Regions from separate parts of the Clostridium sulfidigenes genome, predicted to be linked through region 3. Evidence: riboswitches for the same ligand, from Rfam matches in the RefSeq annotation. Region 3 holds a riboswitch; each other region holds the start of a gene.
The links. Region 3 has a riboswitch for cyclic di-GMP ahead of flgB (flagellar basal body rod protein FlgB). Riboswitches for the same ligand answer to the same signal wherever they lie in the genome.

Region 1 (5,354 bases), on a different contig from region 3:
CTTCTATCATGGTAGCTAGTTGTCTACAAAATATAGATATATCCTTGTTGTTAACCTTATTTCTCTTTCCTAGAATAATCTCCTTACTACCTATAGCTTCCTCAATGGACAGTGGTGAATATCCACTAGATACCATAAGGTTAAGTACCTCTTCCCTACTCCTACATTCATGTACTCCTTGAATAACTTCACCCTTAGAGCTAATAGCCTTATATTTATATTTAGACATAATTTAGTTCTCCTTCCTCTACAAGTTATCCATAAATATTATCTTCATCATTTCTTCCATTGTGGTTTCACCTTTAAGAACTAACTCTCTACAACTATCTGATAAAGTCTTCATACCTTTTTTAACAGCTTCATCCTTTAATTCTTCTGGGTTATTAGATTTTATAATTAAATCTTTTATATCTCTATCTACATTCATTATTTCATAGACTCCAAGTCTGCCACTATAACCAGTATAATTACAGCTAGCACAACCCTTGCCTCTATGAAGAGTTATTTTATCATCACTATTTAAGTTAAGAAGTTTCCTTTCAGCTTCATCACCCTCATAGGCTTCCTTACAGCTTGGACATATTCTTCTAACCAGTCTTTGAGCTATTACTCCTTTTATGGCAGTGGCCACTAAGAAAGGTTCAACTCCCATATCTATAAGTCTTATTACTGAGGATGGTGCATCATTTGTGTGTAGTGTACTAAGAACCAGGTGACCTGTTATGGCAGCTCTTATACCAACTTCAGCAGTCTCGCTATCTCTCATCTCCCCTACCATTACTACATCAGGGTCTTGTCTTAATATAGACCTTAAGCCTGCAGCAAAGGTAAGTTCTACCTTACTATTTACATTTACTTGATTTATTCCATCCATGGAGTATTCCACGGGGTCTTCTACAGTAACTATGTTCTTATTAATATCATTAAGTTCCCCTAAAATAGTATATAGAGTGGTGGATTTTCCACTTCCTGTAGGTCCTGTTACTAAAATTATTCCATGGGGTGCAGATATGATATTTTCAAGATTTTTTATATTTTCACTACTCATGCCCAGATTATCTTTTCCAATTTTATAGTTGCTTCTATCTAGTATTCTTATTACAACCTTTTCTCCTGTGATAAGAGGTATTATAGACACACGCATGTCTATATTTTTATTATTGATTACAGTAACTATTCTTCCATCCTGAGGAATTCTTTTTTCAGCTATGTTAAGATTTGCTAGAATTTTTATTCTAGTAACTATGCCTGGAAGTACATCAATATTTAAAGATGATATTTCTTCTAGCTGACCATCTATTCTATATCTAACTCTTATATATTTTTCATAGGGCTCTATATGAATATCTGAAGCTCTTTGTTCCACTGCATTTTTAAGTAGGGAATCCACTAGTTTTACAGTGGGAGCATTTTTAACTTCATCAATCTTTTCTATATCTTCCGTCTTATTATGAAACACTATCCTAGACCTGGTTATCTCTTCTACAGCACTTTCCACATTTCTATCTGAATAATACTTTTCCGTAGCCTTATGGATGTCATCCTTTGTGGATATATAAGGTTCCACTCTTAGTCCTGTAGTTATAGCTACATCATCCATAGCAAATATATTTAAAGGATCTGATACAGCTACCTTTATTACTCCATCAGCAGTATAAAAAGGGAATAATTCATATTTTCTACATAAGCCTTCGTTAACTAATTTAACAGCCTTAGAATCTACATCTATATTACTTAATGTTACTCTTTCAATACCTAACTGTTCTTGAAGTACCTCTATAATAATATCCTCTGTTACTATACCTTCATCGATTAATAATTCTCCCAGTTTTTTTCTCTTTACCTTTTGAATCTCTAAGGCTTCTGATAATTGTGACCTGGTAATTTTATTTGCCTTTACTAGCAAGTCACCTAGTCTGACAGTATTCCTTGCCATTTCTCTCCACCTCACCTTTACAATTAATTTATTTGTCCTTATCTAAAAGTTTTATACTTCTTTTTATTTCTTAAAACTCCTTATATTAAATGAAATTTAATATATATTGTTCTCCAATGATTAAAACTATATATGCTCCCATAGCCAAGCTAGGTCCTAAAGGAATATACTCATCCTTTGATTTCTTTTTTGATGCAATTAACATAACTGCAATTGTTCCTCCTATAATGAAGGATATGAGTAAAAAGTATATCTCTAATTTCCATCCTAGAAATAATCCACATAATACTGCTATTTCAATATCTCCAACACCCATGCCACCAGTTAAAACATATATTAAACCAATAACACCTAGGCCTATTAATCCCCCAATAATATAGTTAGTTATACTATGGGAGTATGCTACAGTTTCTATAAGGATAAAGATTATACCCACTGCCATTCCACTATAAACTACACTAGAATACACATCTGTAGTATCATAATCAATAAGGGCTATGACTATTAAAAATAGAGTTAAAAGGGAATACTTAAAAAAGCTTAACCCTATGCCATATCTAAGATATATTCCTACTAATAAAATCCCTGTAAGCCCTTCTACTAAGGGATATCTCATAGAAATCTTAGATTCACAATATCTACATTTACCCTTAAGCCATAGATAACTTACTATTGGAAATAAATCCTTCCATTTCAATCTAGTATCACAATTTCCACAATGGGAAGGTGGACTAATTAATGACTGATTGTTAGGTATTCTATAAATACATACATTTAAAAAACTTCCTATTACTACTCCATATAAAAATACTATAAAACCCATAATTTATTATCCTTTTACATTTATTTCTATTTAGAAATCATTATACTATATTTTTACATATGTGTATATAAAATACACGCAAAAAAACCGACTAAATTTATAATTTAGCCGGTTGTACCATTAACTCAACAACTTTCAAGGTACCCAAATAAAAAAGTTGCATCATTGTATCTAAACTTACTTTCTTTTTATATAAACTTACTTTCTTTTTATATAAATTTATTTTACATTTATATAAATTTGTTTTATTGTTGTATAAATTTATAAATGTTAAACATATTATACTATAATTTGTATTATATTTCTATATACTTTCCTTGTTATGTGTTATTTTATTACATTTATCCTTAAAATCCACTGTTTTAAAGGTTTTTATAGACTTTGTAGATAATTAAATTGATAAAATTTGGAGAGAATTTATGTGAACATTAATTATGGATGTAAAAAAAGACTTCCATGAAAACTTCATGAAAGTCTTAATTCTATTTAATATTTAATTTTAGTACATTCCGTCCATTCCCATTCCTGGTGCACCTGGCATTGGAACTGGGTTCTTTTCTGGAATATCAACAACAGCAGCTTCTGTTGTTAAGAATGTTGATGCTACAGATGCAGCATTTTGAAGTGCGCTTCTTGTAACCTTAGTTGGGTCAACTATTCCAGCTTTAATCATATCTACATATTCAGCATTTAATGCATCATAGCCTATTTCTGTAGCTGAATTTCTAACTCTTTCAACTACTACTGAAGCTTCTGCACCAGCATTTGTAGCTATTTGTCTTAATGGCTCTTCAAGAGCTCTTCTTACAATGTTAATACCTACTTGGATTTCTGAAACCTCTGAAGTTAGTTTAGCAACTGCTTCTATTGCATTAATATAAACAGTTCCACCACCTGCAACGATACCTTCTTCAACTGCAGCTTTTGTAGCAGCAAGAGCATCTTCAATTCTTAATTTCTTTTCTTTTAATTCTGTTTCAGTAGCAGCACCAACTTTGATTACTGCAACTCCACCAGCAAGTTTTGCAAGTCTTTCATTTAATTTTTCTTTATCAAATTCAGAAGTTGTATCTTCCATTTGTTTCTTAATTTGATTTACTCTAGATGCTATATTTTCTTTTGCACCTTTTCCATTTACGATAACAGTGTTTTCTTTAGTAACTTTAACACTATCAGCTCTTCCTAACATTTCAATAGTTGCATCTTTAATGTCGTGTCCTAATTCTTCTGAAATTACTGTACCACCTGTAAGTATTGCTATATCTTCAAGCATTTCTTTTCTTCTATCACCAAAGCCTGGAGCTTTAACAGCAACACATGTAAATGTTCCTCTTAATTTATTAACTACTAAAGTAGCTATTGCTTCACCTTCAACATCTTCAGCAATTATTAAAAGTTTTTTACCTTGCTGTACTATTTGCTCAAGAATTGGAAGTAATTCTTGGATGTTAGATATTTTCTTATCAGTTATTAAAATGTATGGATTATCAAGTACAGATTCCATCTTATCTGTGTCAGTTACCATATATGCACTTAAATATCCTCTATCAAATTGCATACCTTCAACAACATCAAGTTCAGTTCCCATTGTTTTAGACTCTTCTACAGCTATAACACCTTCGTTACCTACTTTATCCATTGCTGTAGCTATTAGAGCTCCAACTTCCTCGTCTGCTGCTGATATAGCTGCAACTCTTGCTATGTCTTCTTTTCCATCTACTTGTCTAGAGTATTTTTTTATTTCTTCAACTGCTGTATCTACAGCCATTCTTATACCATTTCTAAGTAACATTGGGTTTGAACCAGCTGTTACATTCTTAAGTCCTTCTCTTATGATCGCTTGAGCAAGTACTGTAGCAGTTGTAGTTCCGTCTCCAGCTACATCGTTTGTTTTGTTTGCAACTTCTTTTACAAGTTGTGCTCCCATATTCTCATATGCATCTTCAAGTTCTATTTCTCTAGCTATTGTAACACCATCATTTGTTATAAGTGGTGAACCAAATTTTTTATCTAATATAACATTTCTTCCCTTTGGTCCTAAAGTTACCTTAACTGTATCTGCAAGTACGTCTACACCTCTTTGCATAGCTCTTCTTGATTCTTCTCCGAATAAAATACTTTTAGCCATATTCATTTACCTCCTATGATATGTGAATTTCTTAGCTTATCATTAAAATATATTACTTATTCTAATATTGCTAATATGTCTTCTTGCTTTAATATAATATATTCTTGTCCTTGTAATTTAACTTCTGTTCCTGCAAATTTAGAAAATAATATCTTATCTCCTATTTTCACTTCCATCTTAATTTCTCTTCCATGAGAATAAGTTCCTGGACCTACTGCAACGACTTCTGCCTCTTGTGGTTTTTCTTTTGCAGTACCTGCTAGAACTATTCCTCCTTTAGTTATTTCCTCAGATTCTAATCTTTTGATTACAACTCTGTCGCCTAATGGTCTGATATTCATAAAAAACCCTCCTAATTGTTAGTTATTTATATAATTTTTTTATTTATCTTTATTTATTAGCACTCACGACTATTGAGTGCTAACTACAATATAATAATATATAATTATTATTTTATAAGCAAATCT
Region 2 (5,354 bases), on a different contig from region 3:
TCTTCCCCTTTTTCAAGGTTTCCATTAGATTTTAAAATCTGCTTATACAGTTTTATAGATGTGGTATCAAGTTCAAGTCCCTCTTGAAGGATATCTGTTAAAGCTGCATCCTTAATTAATATTTTGTTAGAGTTAATGGTTACATTCCAATCAATATAAGAATTACCTCTTTCATAGATAGCTTTTTTATCTATTAAAGTACTTTTTATAGTACCTTTTCCTGTACTTTCTACACCTCCAGGCACTAAATCAGTTATTAGCTTTGCAGTATTCTCAACCTGCTTTTCTCCATTAGTGTTAAATATAGAGGTATCTGTAATTTTAGTCTTAAAAGTTATTATTTGCTCATCTTTGATTTCACTAGGGAAATTATATCTTAAGGTTTTGGCAGTTTCATCATAAACATAATTTGATGGCTCTGCAGGAATTCCATTAATCAAAACAGAATTAGGAACAAACTCCTGCCCACCCTTAATATTATCTATTATATAAGCATTAGGAAGAATCATTTTATTTTTATTAACTACAATCTTCCAGGTAATTTCTCTTGTTACATAGTCATAATCACTACTAGACTTATTTATAACTTCACTTTTTAAATACTGCCAATTAGAAGCATTAGATTCTTTAATATTGTCCCCTGTTAATCTAGCTTCATTGTAATAATTTTGATTATTGTAACTATATCCTTCCATATTTCCTGCATAAACCTTGGGATCTGTTACTTTTGTTCTAAAGGTTATTGTATAAGTTTCGTTAATATTACCATTAAAGGTATAAGTTAATGTTCCAGTTTTATTAGCATCACTCTCTGCTGCTTTCACATAGTTAAAACTTCCTCCTGGAACCTCTTTATCTATAGTAGCAGAACCATCTACATATTCTTGTCCTAATCTTATTTCATCAGTAACCACTGGATTTTTTATTGCTATCTTATTACTATTTATAGTAACCTTCCAAGTAATTTCTCCTGTAGCTGGATTATATCCTGCGCCTTGTTTAGAAATAATGCTAGTAGGTACTCCAACGCCCTTTTCATCTGAAGCATCGCTTGGTACTCCATCACCAGTTAAAGTTGCTTTATTGTTATAGGTTTTCCCTGTATTGGAATTAAAGGCATCTCCATCAGTTACATCTGTTGAAAATTGGATTATATGTGACTCATTAATAGCACTTGGGAAAGTATAGGTAAATTTTTGTCCAACTAAAGAATAATTATCCTCAGTTTGGTTTCCATCCATCTTAACACTACCATCTACAAAAGTTAACCCCTCTGGTATATCATCAGTAACTACAGCATTTGGAATATTTTGAGCATTGTTATTTACATAAATAGTCCAATTAATTCTCTTTGCCTCTACATCGTACTTTCCATCTTTTCTAATAAAGTCTGTATAAATAGCTACTGATGCCTCATTAGATTCTACAAAAGTTCCATCATGATTAAAGATTGCTTTATTCTTCTCATATACCGTAGCTCCCTCAGATTTAAAAACTTCTGGATTTACTACCTTAGTTTTAAAGGTAATTACTTGCTCTGTTTCTATTACACTTGGAAATTTATAAGTTAATCTATTATTGTTATAATCATAGTTATAATTTGCTGTATCTGCACTAACTCCATTTATAGTAACAGAACCAGGTATAAACTGTTGTCCCACTGAAATGTTGTCCACAATATCAGCATCATTAACCGTGACTCCTTCTGTATTCACAATTACTTTCCAAGTAATCTCATTTTTAGAAGGGTCATAACTTCCGTACTTTATAGCAGAAGCATCAGGAACTTCCGGTTGCTCAAGGTTTACGTTAATTATAACAGGAGAAGAATTTCCTCCAATTTCAAATGTAATAGGTACTGGACTAGGTCCTCCTATTTGGTCAGGATCAAATTGAGTATCAATAAAAAAGAATCCTGAAACATTGGAATTATTCTCTGCAAATTCATTAAAAGTAATGGTAACATTACCATCAGTTTCTATTTTAACATTTGCAATTGTATCACCATTATCAAGAGTAATAGGGAAATTTAGTGTACTTATTATTTGGATTTCCTTAGGTATTTTCAAAGTATAAGTATCACCATTTTTTACCGTCCCCTGATTTGGTATAGTAAACTTATAGGTTAGTTTTACCTCTTCATTTTTACTTATGGGATTTGATGACTCATTTATAGGATTCCCATCATTACCTGTTAATCTTACTTCAGTAATAAATGGGAAATCTCCTGTAATATCCATAGCACTAGCTTGCATTGTAGGAACAATATTTAAAACTTGACAAACTACAATAACTAAAGCCATAAAAATAGATACTCTCTTCTTTACCTTAGGTGCAGACATAAATTTCTTCTTTTTCATAATTCTCCTCCTTAATAATTTTTTTCAATAAAAAAGACCGACCCTATACCAATCTTATATAAATATAAGATTGGTTATAAAGGTCGGTTGCACTACTTACTCCATATATACAAAGTGCCCAAATTAGTATATACTTCAATGTTTCCTTAAAACTATTAGAAAATTGTATTTAATATTTTTGGAACAAAATTAAATCAATCTATGCTTAAGTATAAAAACAGATAGTTTGTTCTTTAGTTTGGGTATGGATTTAAATTTCTTTTTTAATCTTCCTCCCTAATAATTTTTTGTAATAAAAAAACCGACCCCATGCCAATCTTATATATAAGGTTGGTTATAAAGGTCGGTTGCACTACTAACTCCGTATATACAAAGTGCCCAAATTAGTATATACTTCAGTGTTTCCTTAAAACTTATAATAAAATTCACTCAATGATTTATAAACGAAACCAAATCATGTAATATTTATTATTTTTTAATATATTTTACTATTTAAGTATAGCTCTATATTTAGTATTTGTCTATACACTTTTTGGGGTTTTTTATACTAATATTTTCTATATCCAAGTTTTAAACTTATATAACTAAAACCGACCCCATGCAATCTTATATAAATATAAGATTGGTTATAAAGGTCGGTTGCACTACTAACTCCATATATACAAAGTGCCCAAATTAGTATATACTTCAGAATTTCCGTAAAACTTATAATTAATTAATCTACTATTTTATAAGAGGATATTAGCACAAGTAGATATAACAGTCAACAATTTAATTGCATAAAATACATAATTATCTATAAATATGACTAAAAGTAACATATGTATGTTTATTGTTTTAACATATAATATTGTATACATTAGCAATATTAAATTTTCACCTAAAAACAATAGGCATGAAACATTGATAACTCAAGCTTCACACCTATTTAAATTTTATAATATTATAATTAGGGGATAATTATAAGTATTAACTTTATTATTCTACTACTAAAGTAGCTTGCATTGTTTGACCCTTTCTTACGAATTCTATAGGAATACTATCTCCATCACTGTAGGCTTCTTTTTCCTTGTTTAATTCTTCAACGGTCTTAACATTTTTCTTACCTATTTTAGTAATTACATCTCCAGGTTGTAATCCTCCCTTTTGTGCTATACTAAAATCTTCAATACTTTGAATATATATACCAACCGGCAAATTATATTGTTTTGATAAATCTTCTGTTATATTTCTAACTGCTATACCAAACTTTATTTTTTGTTTTACTAAGGTATCTAATTTTTCAGTGGCATCATTTATTGGAATTGCAAAACCTATTCCCTCTACTCCAGTAGAGCCTATCTTAGCTGTATTTATACCTATAACTTCACCTTGAGAATTTATTAATGGTCCTCCACTATTCCCTGGATTTATAGCAGTATCTGTTTGGATAAGGTTCATTTTTTCTCCACCCTCAGTTAATGCTACTCCTCTATTAACAGCACTTATAATTCCTGTTGTTACAGAGCCTAGATATTCTTTTCCAAGTGGATTTCCTATGGCTATAACTTGTTCTCCTGCTTGAAGACTATCAGAATCTCCTAGTTCTACTTTACCTGGCATTTCAACATCATCAGTGATCTTAACAACTGCTAAATCTGCATCTTCCTGATAGTTTACAACCTTAGCACTTACCTCTTTACCTGTACTAAATATAACTTTAACTTGACTAGCATTTTTAACTACATGATAGTTTGTAAGTACATAACCATCATCTGAAAAAATAAATCCTGAGCCAATGCCTTCTTGTTCACCCATATCAAATCCAAATACATTAGTTGAAACTGAAGTGGTTGATACACCAACTACAGCTGGGGAAACCTTTGCTACTACTTCTGGTATATTCATACTGCTTATAGGATTAATATTTGTTGTTGTTCCACCGTTATTTGTTTTTGATTTAGCTTCCTTAATTGCTGATTGTATAGTGCCTCTCATAGCTCCATAAGTAACACCTGTACCAATTGCTCCTCCTAATATAGAGCATATTAGAGCTATAGCTATATAAGATTTAGCTGAACCTTTACCTTTATTCTTTTTATCTTTTTTCTTTTTTTCTTCTTCTTGCCATGATGAAGTATTAACTTCATTGAATTTCAAGTCATCATTTGTTGTATATTCTACATCTTGAATCACAGTGTAGTTTATATTGTCACTAGTATTATTGTCATTATTATCTTTATTAATACCGGTATTTTCATTTAAGTTACTATTGCTATTAATTTGATTATTATTTAATTCATTGTTATTTAATTCATTGTTATTTAATTCATTGTTATTTAATTCATTATTGTTTATATCTTTATCCATATTAAATCTTCCCCCTTATTAAAAGTTAATTTGTTTACTTTTCTTATCTATATATATTATTATCAACACTTATGTGTCAGTTAAGTGACTAAAATATGAATGAATTCTTAAATGTCCTTAAAGGATTAAAATTTGAAAATACCCTATATGTAAATATAATATTCTAAAAAACTACTAAAGCCTTATAGCTTCAGTAGTTTCCTATGTGAACCCTAAATTAACTTAGAGGAAGAATAAATTCTTCCTCTAAGAAATATTAATATAATCTTTTCTTAGCATAATCTCCGTAATCATTACCATGATCACTCATGTCTACTTCATCTATAATGGAGTCAAAGTCAACTTCACTTTCGCTTTTTATATCTTCATTTAAATCATCAAAAGCAATTTCTTCACTAGTCTCCATATTGTAATTTCTTCGACTTCTTGTCTTTGCAGCTTCTATCTCAGCTTCTCTTACGTTTTCCCAAACTGAATCAGACATAGGGGTTATGCTTCTAAAATCACCAAAATAGTTATGTGTATCTGGTGGATATATTGGTCTTGATTTATCATTACTCATATTATATCGCCCTCCTCAATCACTTTACTATAGTGTGTATTAAGGAGTTAATTTTTATGTATGAGTATTATAAATGTTAGAAT
Region 3 (5,354 bases):
CCTGTTACATTATTATCTGCTTCAACTTGTAGATCGTTGACCTTTTGCAATTCATCCTTTATAACAGCTGCAAATCCTGTGCCACTTGAAGCGCTATTCTCTTCAGTATCCTTTTCTTTTACCCCATAAATTTCCCTTAGCTCATTTTGAAAAATTGTTGCATTTGGTATGTAATTGTTCATCATAAAGTACTACTCCCATCTTTTATTTACCTATTTCTAAAGTTTTTAAAAACATACTTTTTTGTGCATTCATTGCATTGACATTGGCTTCATAAGCTCTACTTGATGCTATTAGCTCCACCATTTCATTGGAGATATTTACATTTGGCATAGTTACAAATCCCTCTTCATCTGCATCTGGATGACTTGGATTATACACCTTAATAAGTTCTGATTCATCATCTACAATGCCAACTGCTTTAACCCCATTTAACTTGTCCTCTACTTTTCCATTGCTTTTATTGTAGGCTTCCTTTAAGTTCTCTTGAAACATAGCAATCTTTCTTACATAAGGCTTTCCATCTTTTCCTCTTGTAGTTCCTGCATTAACAATATTAGAAGAGATAGTATCCATTCTTAATCTTTCTGCAGTAAGACCACTAGCTGAAATTCTCATTCCTCTAAATGCCTCCACTTTTAGTTCCCTCCTTTTATAACTCTACTTGTACTATTTAGCTTTCCACTGGCAAATCTAACTAAAGATTCATACATCATAGTATTAGCAGCTTGACTTGTCATTTCTGTTTCAATATCCACGTTATTACCATCTTCTCGCATAGATGCACTGTCATCTCTTTTAACTTGTACATCTTTGTTCCCAATGCCTATATGTCTTTCATTTGTAGTTTTCAAATTACCATTTGCTTTTGATTCTTCCATCACTTGTTCAAAGGGAACATAATATCTCTTATAGTTTTTTATATTTACATTTGCAATATTATTAGCAATAACTTTATTAGCCTCAACAGTTACATTCATAGATTTTTTTAGCAATCCATATACTTGATTTTGTGACATTTTATACCTCCATTTTCCATAAAAACATACTTGATGTTTATAAATTAGACATAAATACTTAAATCCCTTCTTTTTTTTGTTAGACCTACGAATTTTTTTTTATTTTTTATGCTTTAATCTTACGTTAAATAGAAATAAGTCTATAAACTTAATTATAAGTAAAATATAGTATGGTAAATATTGAATAATAATGGTTACATGTTATTTTATGTAAAATACTCTTTAAAAACATGAAACTAAGTAATTGTTTACAATTCAGTATATTTTACAAAATCCTTTGTAATTTTTTACAATAAATTGTAAAATTTATATAATAAAAAGCTACTCAAAAAGAGTAGCTTTTAATTACAACAAGGTTAAAATAAAAATATTATTTACTTCTATAATACCTAAAACAAAAAGTATACTTACTCTTTGGCAACTGGCTGGCATCCCCTTAGGCTTAGCCCCTATAGCTTTGCGTCACTAACTTTCGTTAGTTTTGCCTATTTAGTTTTTTCACATATCTGCATTATATACTATATTTTTCTTCCATTCAACCTTTTAAACTGAAAATTTTTACTTTTTACTTAAAATTCCCTATTTGCTACATGAAATTTCTTTTCTCTACCTATTAGGATATACATTGCTCAATATTTGTAGAATATCCTGTGGAAATTCATTGCTTTGAGCCATCATAGCCATACCTGATTCCACTAAAATTGAGTTTTTAGCATATTCAACCATTTCTAGTGCTATATCAGTACCAGTAATTTCACCTTCTGCCCCTTCTACCTTACCTGCTATTTCACTGGTATAATCTGCAGTAGACTCCATTCTATTACTTAGAGCTCCATACTTTCCTCTTCCAGAACTCAGCTTATCTATAGCATCATCTAAGCGTTTTAATCCATCATTCATATTCTCTACACTTATTTTATTGCTACCATCAGCATTCACAAGTCCTAGTCCTGTAGATGTTAAATTATATGTTGGCAGTTTAGTTACATAATCACTAGTTGCTCCAATAAGTAGATCCACTGTATCACCTGGATTATTTTTATCAGCTAACAGCTTTACACCATTCATCTCCGTATTATTTGCAGTATAAGTTATATGTTCTAAATTTTGATCTATTTCCTTTTGAATAACTGCTCTATCTTCCGGTGTAGTTGCTCCTCCAGCTTGAACCATAAGTTCTCTAGCCCTTTGCAAGGATTCACTTATACTTTGCATACCACCATCCATGGTTTGCATAAGACTTACACTATCTTGAATATTTCTAGTGGCCATTTGAAGACCTCTAATCTCTAACTTCAACTTATCACTCTTAGCCTTAGCATTAGGATCATCTCTATAGGTCTGTATCTTATTACCTGAACTAATACTACCATAAGCCTTAGACTGAGCTACTAAATTTTTAGTATAGCTATTAAATATCCTCATAGCGGACATATTTCTACTTAATCTCATTATCTCACTCCTCACAAAAATTATCACAAATTCCCACGAATTCCCACGAATTCCCACGAATTTCCATGGGGTCAGACCCCCAGGAAATTTTTCCCTTGGGGTCTGACCCCGTGGAATAAAGTTCCATTTATTCAAACTATGTTGACAACTAAATCCATTTTACTTATCGTCACTTTTTATTAATTACTTTATGATTAGCAAAAGCATTAACATCTATTTTTAACCATTAATGCTTTTCCGTTCTTTCACAAGTGCCTGTGACCAGATTTAATTGAAAAAATTACCACGGGGTCAGACCCCGTGGAATTTTTTTCCTTGGGGTCTGACCCCAAGGAATATTTATACTGTAAATTTATTGATAATACCTTGTAGTTCATCTATAATATTTACCAATCCTTCACTACCATTGGCTATTTCTTCGATACTTGCTGATTGTTCTTCTATAGCTGCTGAAGCTTCCTCAGTTCCTGCTGCATTTTCTTCTGCTATTGCCGATAAATTTTGCATTAGTTCTACTAGTTTTTCTTTATTTTCATTCATCTTTTCTGATGATTCATTAAGCTTATCTATAACATTATTAGTTATTTCTATAGAATTTGATATTCTATGAAATTTTTCTTCAGTTTTTTCTACACTTTCAGATTGGGAATCAATTATCCCTTTTACTACTTTCATTCTATTTACTGCATTTTCAGATTTTAATTTTAACTCTTCTATTACAGTTTTAATTTCTCCTGTAAAATTATTAGATTCTTCAGCAAGTTTTCTTATCTCTTCTGCTACTACGGCAAAACCTCTTCCATGCTCGCCTGCTCTTGCTGCTTCAATAGCTGCATTCAAAGCAAGTAGATTTGTTTGTTCTGATATAGATTGAATCATTGTACTTGCCTTTTCAATCTTTTCTGCACTTACGTTATTACTTATTATAATTTCATACACCTGTTTAGAAGCATTATTACTTTCTCCCGTTTTTAATACCAAATCTTTTAATATAATAAAACCTTCTTCTTTTTCCTTTTCTATATCCTTTGCAGCGTTATTTAATTCCTCTGTATATTCTTTATTCTCTTCTAGTAAACTACCCATTTCTTCTACACTTAAAGCCGCTTCTCCTGTATCTTGAGCTTGGCTACTTGCTCCACTAGCTATATTTTCTATAGTTCTTGATATCTCTTCAGAAGCTATGGCTGATTGCTCCGCTGTTGCTGTTAGTTCCTGGGAAGTTGCCACTACCTTTTCTGCACCTTCTGAAGTTTTTATAACAAAGTCTCTTACATTGTCCTCCATAACCTTAAGAGAATTTGACATAACACCTATTTCATCTTTTCTCTTTATATATTTTATAGCGCTTCCATTTTCATCAAGTTTAAAGTCTAAGTTTGACTGTTTTTTTATAGTATTAGTTAAAGCAACTATAGGTTTTGTAATTGATACTCCTAAGCCATAGCTTATAGCAACAGATATAAGCAGTCCAATAACAATTACTATAACTACTGATTTTATGGTAGATAATACCCCATTATTATATATATTCAAAATAGATTCTATAGATTTACCAACATAATAAATACCTATGACTTCATTATTATCACCAAAAATAGGTGCATACTTTGTCATATACTTTTCGCCTAAAATATCAGCTTCTCCAAAGTATTCATTACCCTTTGAAATCTCTTCATAGGCTTTACCACCAGCATCCAATTTTGTTCCAATAATTCGTTCCCCTTTATCATCTCTAATTGTAGTCAAAACTCTCACATAATCCTCACCAGACTTAGCAAAGACAGTGGCAAGTATATCCATACCTTCTGTCAATTCGTCAATATACTCATGGTCACCATCAATGGGCTTACCATTAGAGTCTATAAGTTTCCCATAATCATTAAGACTTAATGTACCAAACTGTTCCTTAAGATAAATATCTAGCATACTATACCCGGAATCTATTGTTTCCTCGAATTGTTTGTTTATAATATTTTTAGTAACACTAAATGACTTAAAAAGTCCCATAAACATCATAGACAACGAAATTATTATAATAATAGTAAGAATAATAGTAGTTATTTTCCATTTTAAACTTTTCATAAATTTAATCTCCTCTGTCACAAAATTTTAGCAATATATAATTAAAATTAATAATATTATCGATATTTATTATAATAACTTTATGGGTTTTTATAAACTTCATGACGTTTAAAAAGCATTAACAGCTATTCTTAGCCATTAATGCTTTTTACAATTATCTATTTACAAAAATAATTCTGGTTCTTTTCTATGTATGAAATTGATTTCTAATTCTTCTTTATGCTTTAAATATCCCCTGTCATCAAAATACTTTGCTTCTACAGGACATTTTTTAATACATGCACAACATTTAATACAAATTCCATTAACTTTAGTCACATCATAAAGGTCAATAGTGCCCATGGGACAAACACTAGCACAAAATTTACAATCTATACAACTATCCTTAGTTTTGGGCTTCACCTTTCTTATATCAATAGGCTCTCCCTTTTCATCCCTAGGCATATAATAATTTCTATAAAGCTTTTGTCCTTTTATTAATAGAACCTGTCCACCTTCTTCAGCAACAATTTTACTATATATTTCATCAGCAAATCTTCTACCTATATCCATATCCTTTTCATCAGGTCTATTCTTAGCCAAGGTTTTAGAAAAAGAATGTTGTCCTATAAATGCAGCCCCTGAAATAACCTGAAAACCATCTAGTTCTAATATATCCCTTAACTCTATTAAAGCATCATCATAATTTCTATTTCCATAAACCACTACTGCAATAGCCAACGCACCATTACCTTTAATAGAATTTAAATACTTTAAAAGCACATTAGGTACTCGCCCTGCATAAACTGGAACTCCCAC
Region 4 (5,354 bases), on a different contig from region 3:
GTTATTTCGAAGTTAGAAAAGAAAATTATTAATTTTAAGCCGTCACTTATTGTGGCGGTTTTTTTATTTTGCATATTAATATCGATGGATAGTTCTTTATATAATTCAAAGTAATAGTTTATAAATATGTAAACATTATAATTTTTATTGACAATGGATAATATTTTTGTTATTGTTTAAAAGTATGAAATTTGTGTGAACTTATATTAGGAGGATATTATGCAAGAAACAAAGGTTAAAGTAGTAGTAGCTGATCCGTCGGCAATAGGTTTATTTGGACTAGCAATGGTAACATTAGTAGCATCATCTCAAAAGTTAGGATTAACAGAGGGAGTATCTTTAGTATTACCATGGGCAATATTTTTAGGAGCAACAGCACAATTGTTGGCTTGTTTAAATGATTTTAAGCATAACAACACTTTTGGAGCAACTGCTTTTGGTGCTTATGCATTCTTTTGGTATGGTGTTGGTTTTACTTGGTTAATTCAAAATGGAGTGTTTGGACCAGCCCTAGCAGCTAAAGCTGACATAAATCAATTAGGAGTTGCTTATTTAGGGTATTTAATTTTTACAATATTTATGACTATAGGTGCTATGGAAACTCATAAGGTGTTATTTACAATATTCCTATTGATAGATTTCCTATTCTTAGGATTAACACTAACAACTTTTGGAATAATGGAGCATGGAACGCATATGCTAGCTGCTTATTCTGAGTTAGCAATAGCTTTAGTATCTTTCTATGGTTCAGCAGCAGCAGTATTAAATACTCACTTTGGAAGAGTATTTTTACCTGTTGGAAAACCTTTTGGAATATTTAAGAAGTAATATTTAGGTGATGAATTTTTTCATCACCTTTTGTATATTCATGATATACAAAATTAGATTCTAATTTTTATAGTGGTTATAAAGGTTTAAAGCCTCCAAGGATAGTTTATAAGCTATCTAAGGAGGCTTTTATATTTATATAAGAATTACACTAGTATTTAATTTCTATTTAGAAATATTTATTTTTTTACCTTCTTTACGCCACTTACTAAATTCAGCTGTTGCTGTGAAAAGTGCATCTGTGGATGAGTTAAGTGCAGTTTCAGCAGAATCTTGAATAACACCTACGATAAAACCTACACCAACTACCTGCATAGCAATGTCACTTGGGACTCCAAATAAGCTACATGCTAGAGGGACAAGTAATAGTGAACCTCCGGCTACTCCAGAAGCTCCACAAGCACTTACCGCAGAAAGTACACTAAGAATTATTGCTGTACCAATATCTACTTGGATACCAAGAGTATGAACAGCTGCAAGAGTTAAAACAGAAATAGTAATAGCTGCACCAGCCATGTTAATTGTGGCACCTAAAGGAATTGATACTGAATAAGTATCTTTATCTAAACCAAGTTCTTCACATAAACTCATATTTACCGGAATATTAGCAGCAGAACTACGTGTAAAGAATGCTGTGATTCCACTTTCTTTTAAGCATTTAAATACAAGTGGGTATGGATTTTGACGAATAGCTACGTACACCATAATTGGATTTACAACTAGGGCTACAAAAATCATACTTCCAAGTAGAAGTAAAAGTAATTTTCCATAGCTAAGAAGTGAAGCTATTCCACTTGTAACGATAGTATCAACTACAAGTCCCATGATTCCTAAGGGTGCAAAATTTATTACCCATACAACCATTTGAGATAATGCATCAGAAACATTGGAAATTATTAATTTTGTAGAACTTGCAGCATTTTTTAAGGCAAAACCAAGAATTACTGCCCAAGCTAATATACCAATGTAGTTAGCATTGAAAAGAGCCTTTACTGGATTATCAACTAGGTTTAATAGTAATGCTTTAAGAACTTCTACTACACCGCCAGGAGGAGTAATGTTTTCTACCCCAGCTACAAGGGTTAGGCTTACCGGGAACATAAAGCTTGCAATAACAGCTACAAGTCCGGCTAAGAATGTTCCTAAAAGATAAAGAATAATAACGGTTTTCATATTGGTTTCATGACCACTTTTGTGTTGGGAAATAGCACTGGTTACCAAAAATAAGACTAGGATAGGTGCAATGGCTTTTAAAGCACCTACAAATAAAGATCCAAAGATTGATAATGGTTTTGCTACATTAGGAATGGTTACGGCTAATATAATACCTATGATTAAACCTATGATTATACGTTTTACTAAACTTAATCCATTCCATTTCTTCATTAGATTCTTCATAATATTTTCCTCCTATAACGTTAAATAAAAAAAAGTGAGTTTCTGTGGCTTTAAATTTGTTACTAGGAAATTCTTTGGTAAAAATAAGTTTATCATGAATCTTCACTAATGTGAAGTGGAAAAGCATAATGAATTTTCAATTAATTAATGGTCACCTTTACATAAATAACCTATATAATAAACAATTTGAAAATAAAATTTGTTTTGAAATTATGTCTTAAAGCCTATAAATACTTAAATTATGGGGTGTATAAATTAAAATTAAAATATTTATAAAGTCGATTCAATTGCAAGAAAAAAAATTTTTCAAGCATTATGAAAAGATGCCAAGACATATCTCTATACTATTTTGGGATAACAGTTCTATAATTATTCACTGAAAATAAAATTTTAATTGAGAATACAGATTTTACTGAAGTTAGAGTTATTGGATTTTTACTAGAATATGTGTATTATGTAAATAGTAAATATAAAAGTGAAGTTACTGTAAAAATTAGTGGCAAGAGAAAATTTCTAAGGAGTTCAAAGTGTTATAGAATAGGATTATTTTGCATGAGTATTTGGAGGTAGAAGTATGGGAAATGTTATATATAGAAAATTAGAATTAGAGGAATGTGAGTATATAAACAAAATGAATCCATCTCAATATATAGGAAAAGCATGGAGAGATGTGGATGGTAAACGTAAATTAGTGGAAATAAATTACCGAGATTGTGATTGGCCAAACGGCTATGAATACCATCTCAGAAATTTGAAAAAAACTATCTTAAGTGGTGGAAGTGCCATTGCTGCTTTTGATGATAATAATAAATTACTGGGGTTTTCAACAATTAATCGTGAATTTTTTGGTGAAAAATTTAATTATGTTTTATTAGATCAACTTTTCATAACCTTAGAATGTAGAAATAAAGGAATAGGAAAAAATTTATTCATACTTTCTGCAAATGTTGCAAGAGAGTGGAAAGCAGATAAAATTTATATTTGTGCAGGTTCTGCTGAAGAAACAATTGCTTTTTATTTTTCAATAGGCTGTAAAGAAGCAGAGGAAATAAATAAAGAACTATATGAAAATGACCCAAGAGATTACCAATTAGAGTTTTCATTATAAAAATAACACATATATAAACCAATAAAGGATTAACTAACTAACCAATAAAAGTATAACTTTGAAAATTAAGATAAATAACTATTGAAACAGTTTATATTAAATGATAATATTTAAATGTTATAATTTAAATTGGATTAAAATACAAGGGAAACTGTGAAGTACATATTTAGCTTGGGCATCTTATATGTATGGAGTTAGTGATGCAACCGACCCTATATTCATAATTTTTATGAATATAGGGTTTTAATTTTATAATGGATGAATTATTCCATAACTAAACATAGGAGGTATATTAAAATGAATATTTTAATTATTGATGATTCTACTTTTTCTCAAAAAATAATAGGTAACTTAATTGTAAAATATTTAGATGACGTAAACACTTATTTTGCAAAGGATGGAGAGGAAGGATTAGAAAAATACAAAAGTATTAAACCTGATTACACATTTGTAGATTTATTAATGCCTAAATTAAATGGAGGAGAATTAATAAAATTAATAAATGAATATGATTCTAATGCAAAAATAATTGTAGTTTCAGCAGATGTTCAAAAAAGTATAAAGGAAGAAATAGATTCATATGGTGTAATAGAATTTATAAACAAGCCCTTTACTGAAGAAAAAGCAAAATCTATATGTGAGATAATAAGGAATGTTCAAAATGAAGAATAATGTAGAAAGAGAAGATATATTAAAAGAGTTATTTAATATAAGTGTAGGTAAATCAGCGAGTATATTGTCTGAAATAATAAATAAAAAAATATTATTAAATGTACCAAATTTGAAAATCTTAGATTTGAACGAAAAAGCAATAGTAATAGATGATTATCTTCCGCAAGTAATGCAAGGAACTATTATGGTATCCTCTATAGCATTTGAAGATGAACTTAGAGGAAAGGCAAGCTTAATATTCCCAGCGGATAAAATGAGAACATTTATAAACCTATGTTTAAATGAAAATGATGAAAATCAACTATGTAATATGAATTTTACTGATATAGATTTTGATATTATAAAGGAAATTGGAAATATAATATTAAATTCAATAATTGGCGAAATAGGAAATTATCTAAAATTAAAATTAAATTATACTTTACCAGAAGTTAACGTATTTAATAAAGTGGATTTTGAAAAAAATATAAAGAACAAAGAGTACGAGCATATTTTGATGCTATATATAACCTTTAAAATAGACGATTCGGAAATAGCGGGTGCTATAATAATTAATCTTACTTTAAGTTCATTAAGTCAATTATTAAATAAAGTAGGAATGATAGAAGATGATTTCTGTGGATAGAATTTTATATGATATATTAGATAATATAAACGAAGGAATAATCATATTAGACGAAGATTTTAAAATTTTATTTTGGAATAATCATATGGAATGTTTAACCCATATTAGTGAGGAAAAAGTAAAAAATAGTTGTATATATGATGTTATTCCTAGTCTAAATAAAGGTTATTTTAAAGATACAATAAATCGTATAATCAATGATGGAAGAAAAATGTTTTTTTCGGCAGCTATGCATAAAGATTTGCTAAGTAATAATAAAAATTTAAATTTAAAGATAAGTAGAATAGAAAAAGATAATTTGAATTTTATACTTATTGAATTTATTGATGTGACTAATCAATTTTTACGTATTGATCAACTAAAAAAATATGTGAATGAATTATATATTTTAAATAAAGAATTAAAGGAAAAGGAAAAAACTATTAATAAATTAGCTTATTATGATGGACTGACAGGTTTAGCGAATAGAACATTGTTTTATAAAATGGCAGATGAATTTTATAATAATGCTAAAAGAAATAATAGTCTTTTAGGACTTATGTTTATAGATGTTGATAAATTCAAATATATAAATGATACATATGGACATAAAAAAGGAGATGAGGTTCTCATTCATGTAGCTAAAATACTAAAAGAATCTACTAGAAATGGGGATATAGTTGCTAGGTTTGGTGGTGATGAATTCTTAATATTACTACCTTTTATAAAAAGTTACCATGAATG

Region 1: it holds a riboswitch for cyclic di-GMP, as region 3 does, so the genes downstream of both, ACTNBA_RS02685 (prepilin peptidase) here and flgB (flagellar basal body rod protein FlgB) in region 3, are expected to answer to the same signal.
Region 2: it holds a riboswitch for cyclic di-GMP, as region 3 does, so the genes downstream of both, ACTNBA_RS03350 (SpaA isopeptide-forming pilin-related protein) here and flgB (flagellar basal body rod protein FlgB) in region 3, are expected to answer to the same signal.
Region 4: it holds a riboswitch for cyclic di-GMP, as region 3 does, so the genes downstream of both, ACTNBA_RS12270 (response regulator) here and flgB (flagellar basal body rod protein FlgB) in region 3, are expected to answer to the same signal.

The regions. Positions count from the first base shown of each region.
Region 1 covers NZ_JBQHQR010000002.1:168,678-174,031, forward strand. The annotation lists gene ACTNBA_RS02675 (type II secretion system F family protein) at 1-229, opposite strand, end outside; gene ACTNBA_RS02680 (GspE/PulE family protein) at 248-1,936, opposite strand; gene ACTNBA_RS02685 (prepilin peptidase) at 2,022-2,759, opposite strand; cyclic di-GMP riboswitch class II at 2,857-2,941, opposite strand; gene groL (chaperonin GroEL) at 3,259-4,887, opposite strand; gene groES (co-chaperone GroES) at 4,944-5,228, opposite strand.
Region 2 covers NZ_JBQHQR010000002.1:305,849-311,202, forward strand. The annotation lists gene ACTNBA_RS03350 (SpaA isopeptide-forming pilin-related protein) at 1-2,360, opposite strand, end outside; cyclic di-GMP riboswitch class II at 2,433-2,514, opposite strand; cyclic di-GMP riboswitch class II at 2,693-2,774, opposite strand; cyclic di-GMP riboswitch class II at 2,985-3,066, opposite strand; gene ACTNBA_RS03355 (S1C family serine protease) at 3,339-4,709, opposite strand; gene ACTNBA_RS03360 (hypothetical protein) at 4,966-5,271, opposite strand.
Region 3 covers NZ_JBQHQR010000004.1:327,634-332,987, forward strand. The annotation lists gene fliE (flagellar hook-basal body complex protein FliE) at 1-185, opposite strand, end outside; gene flgC (flagellar basal body rod protein FlgC) at 205-636, opposite strand; gene flgB (flagellar basal body rod protein FlgB) at 639-1,019, opposite strand; cyclic di-GMP riboswitch class I at 1,433-1,515, opposite strand; gene ACTNBA_RS07185 (flagellin N-terminal helical domain-containing protein) at 1,626-2,471, opposite strand; gene ACTNBA_RS07190 (methyl-accepting chemotaxis protein) at 2,811-4,556, opposite strand; gene ACTNBA_RS07195 (flavodoxin family protein) at 4,719-5,354, opposite strand, start outside.
Region 4 covers NZ_JBQHQR010000010.1:20,859-26,212, forward strand. The annotation lists gene rbr (rubrerythrin) at 1-32, shown strand, start outside; gene ACTNBA_RS12255 (acetate uptake transporter) at 220-828, shown strand; gene sstT (serine/threonine transporter SstT) at 994-2,226, opposite strand; gene ACTNBA_RS12265 (GNAT family N-acetyltransferase) at 2,801-3,334, shown strand; cyclic di-GMP riboswitch class II at 3,472-3,554, shown strand; gene ACTNBA_RS12270 (response regulator) at 3,632-4,006, shown strand; gene ACTNBA_RS12275 (chemotaxis protein CheC) at 3,996-4,631, shown strand; gene ACTNBA_RS12280 (diguanylate cyclase domain-containing protein) at 4,624-5,354, shown strand, end outside.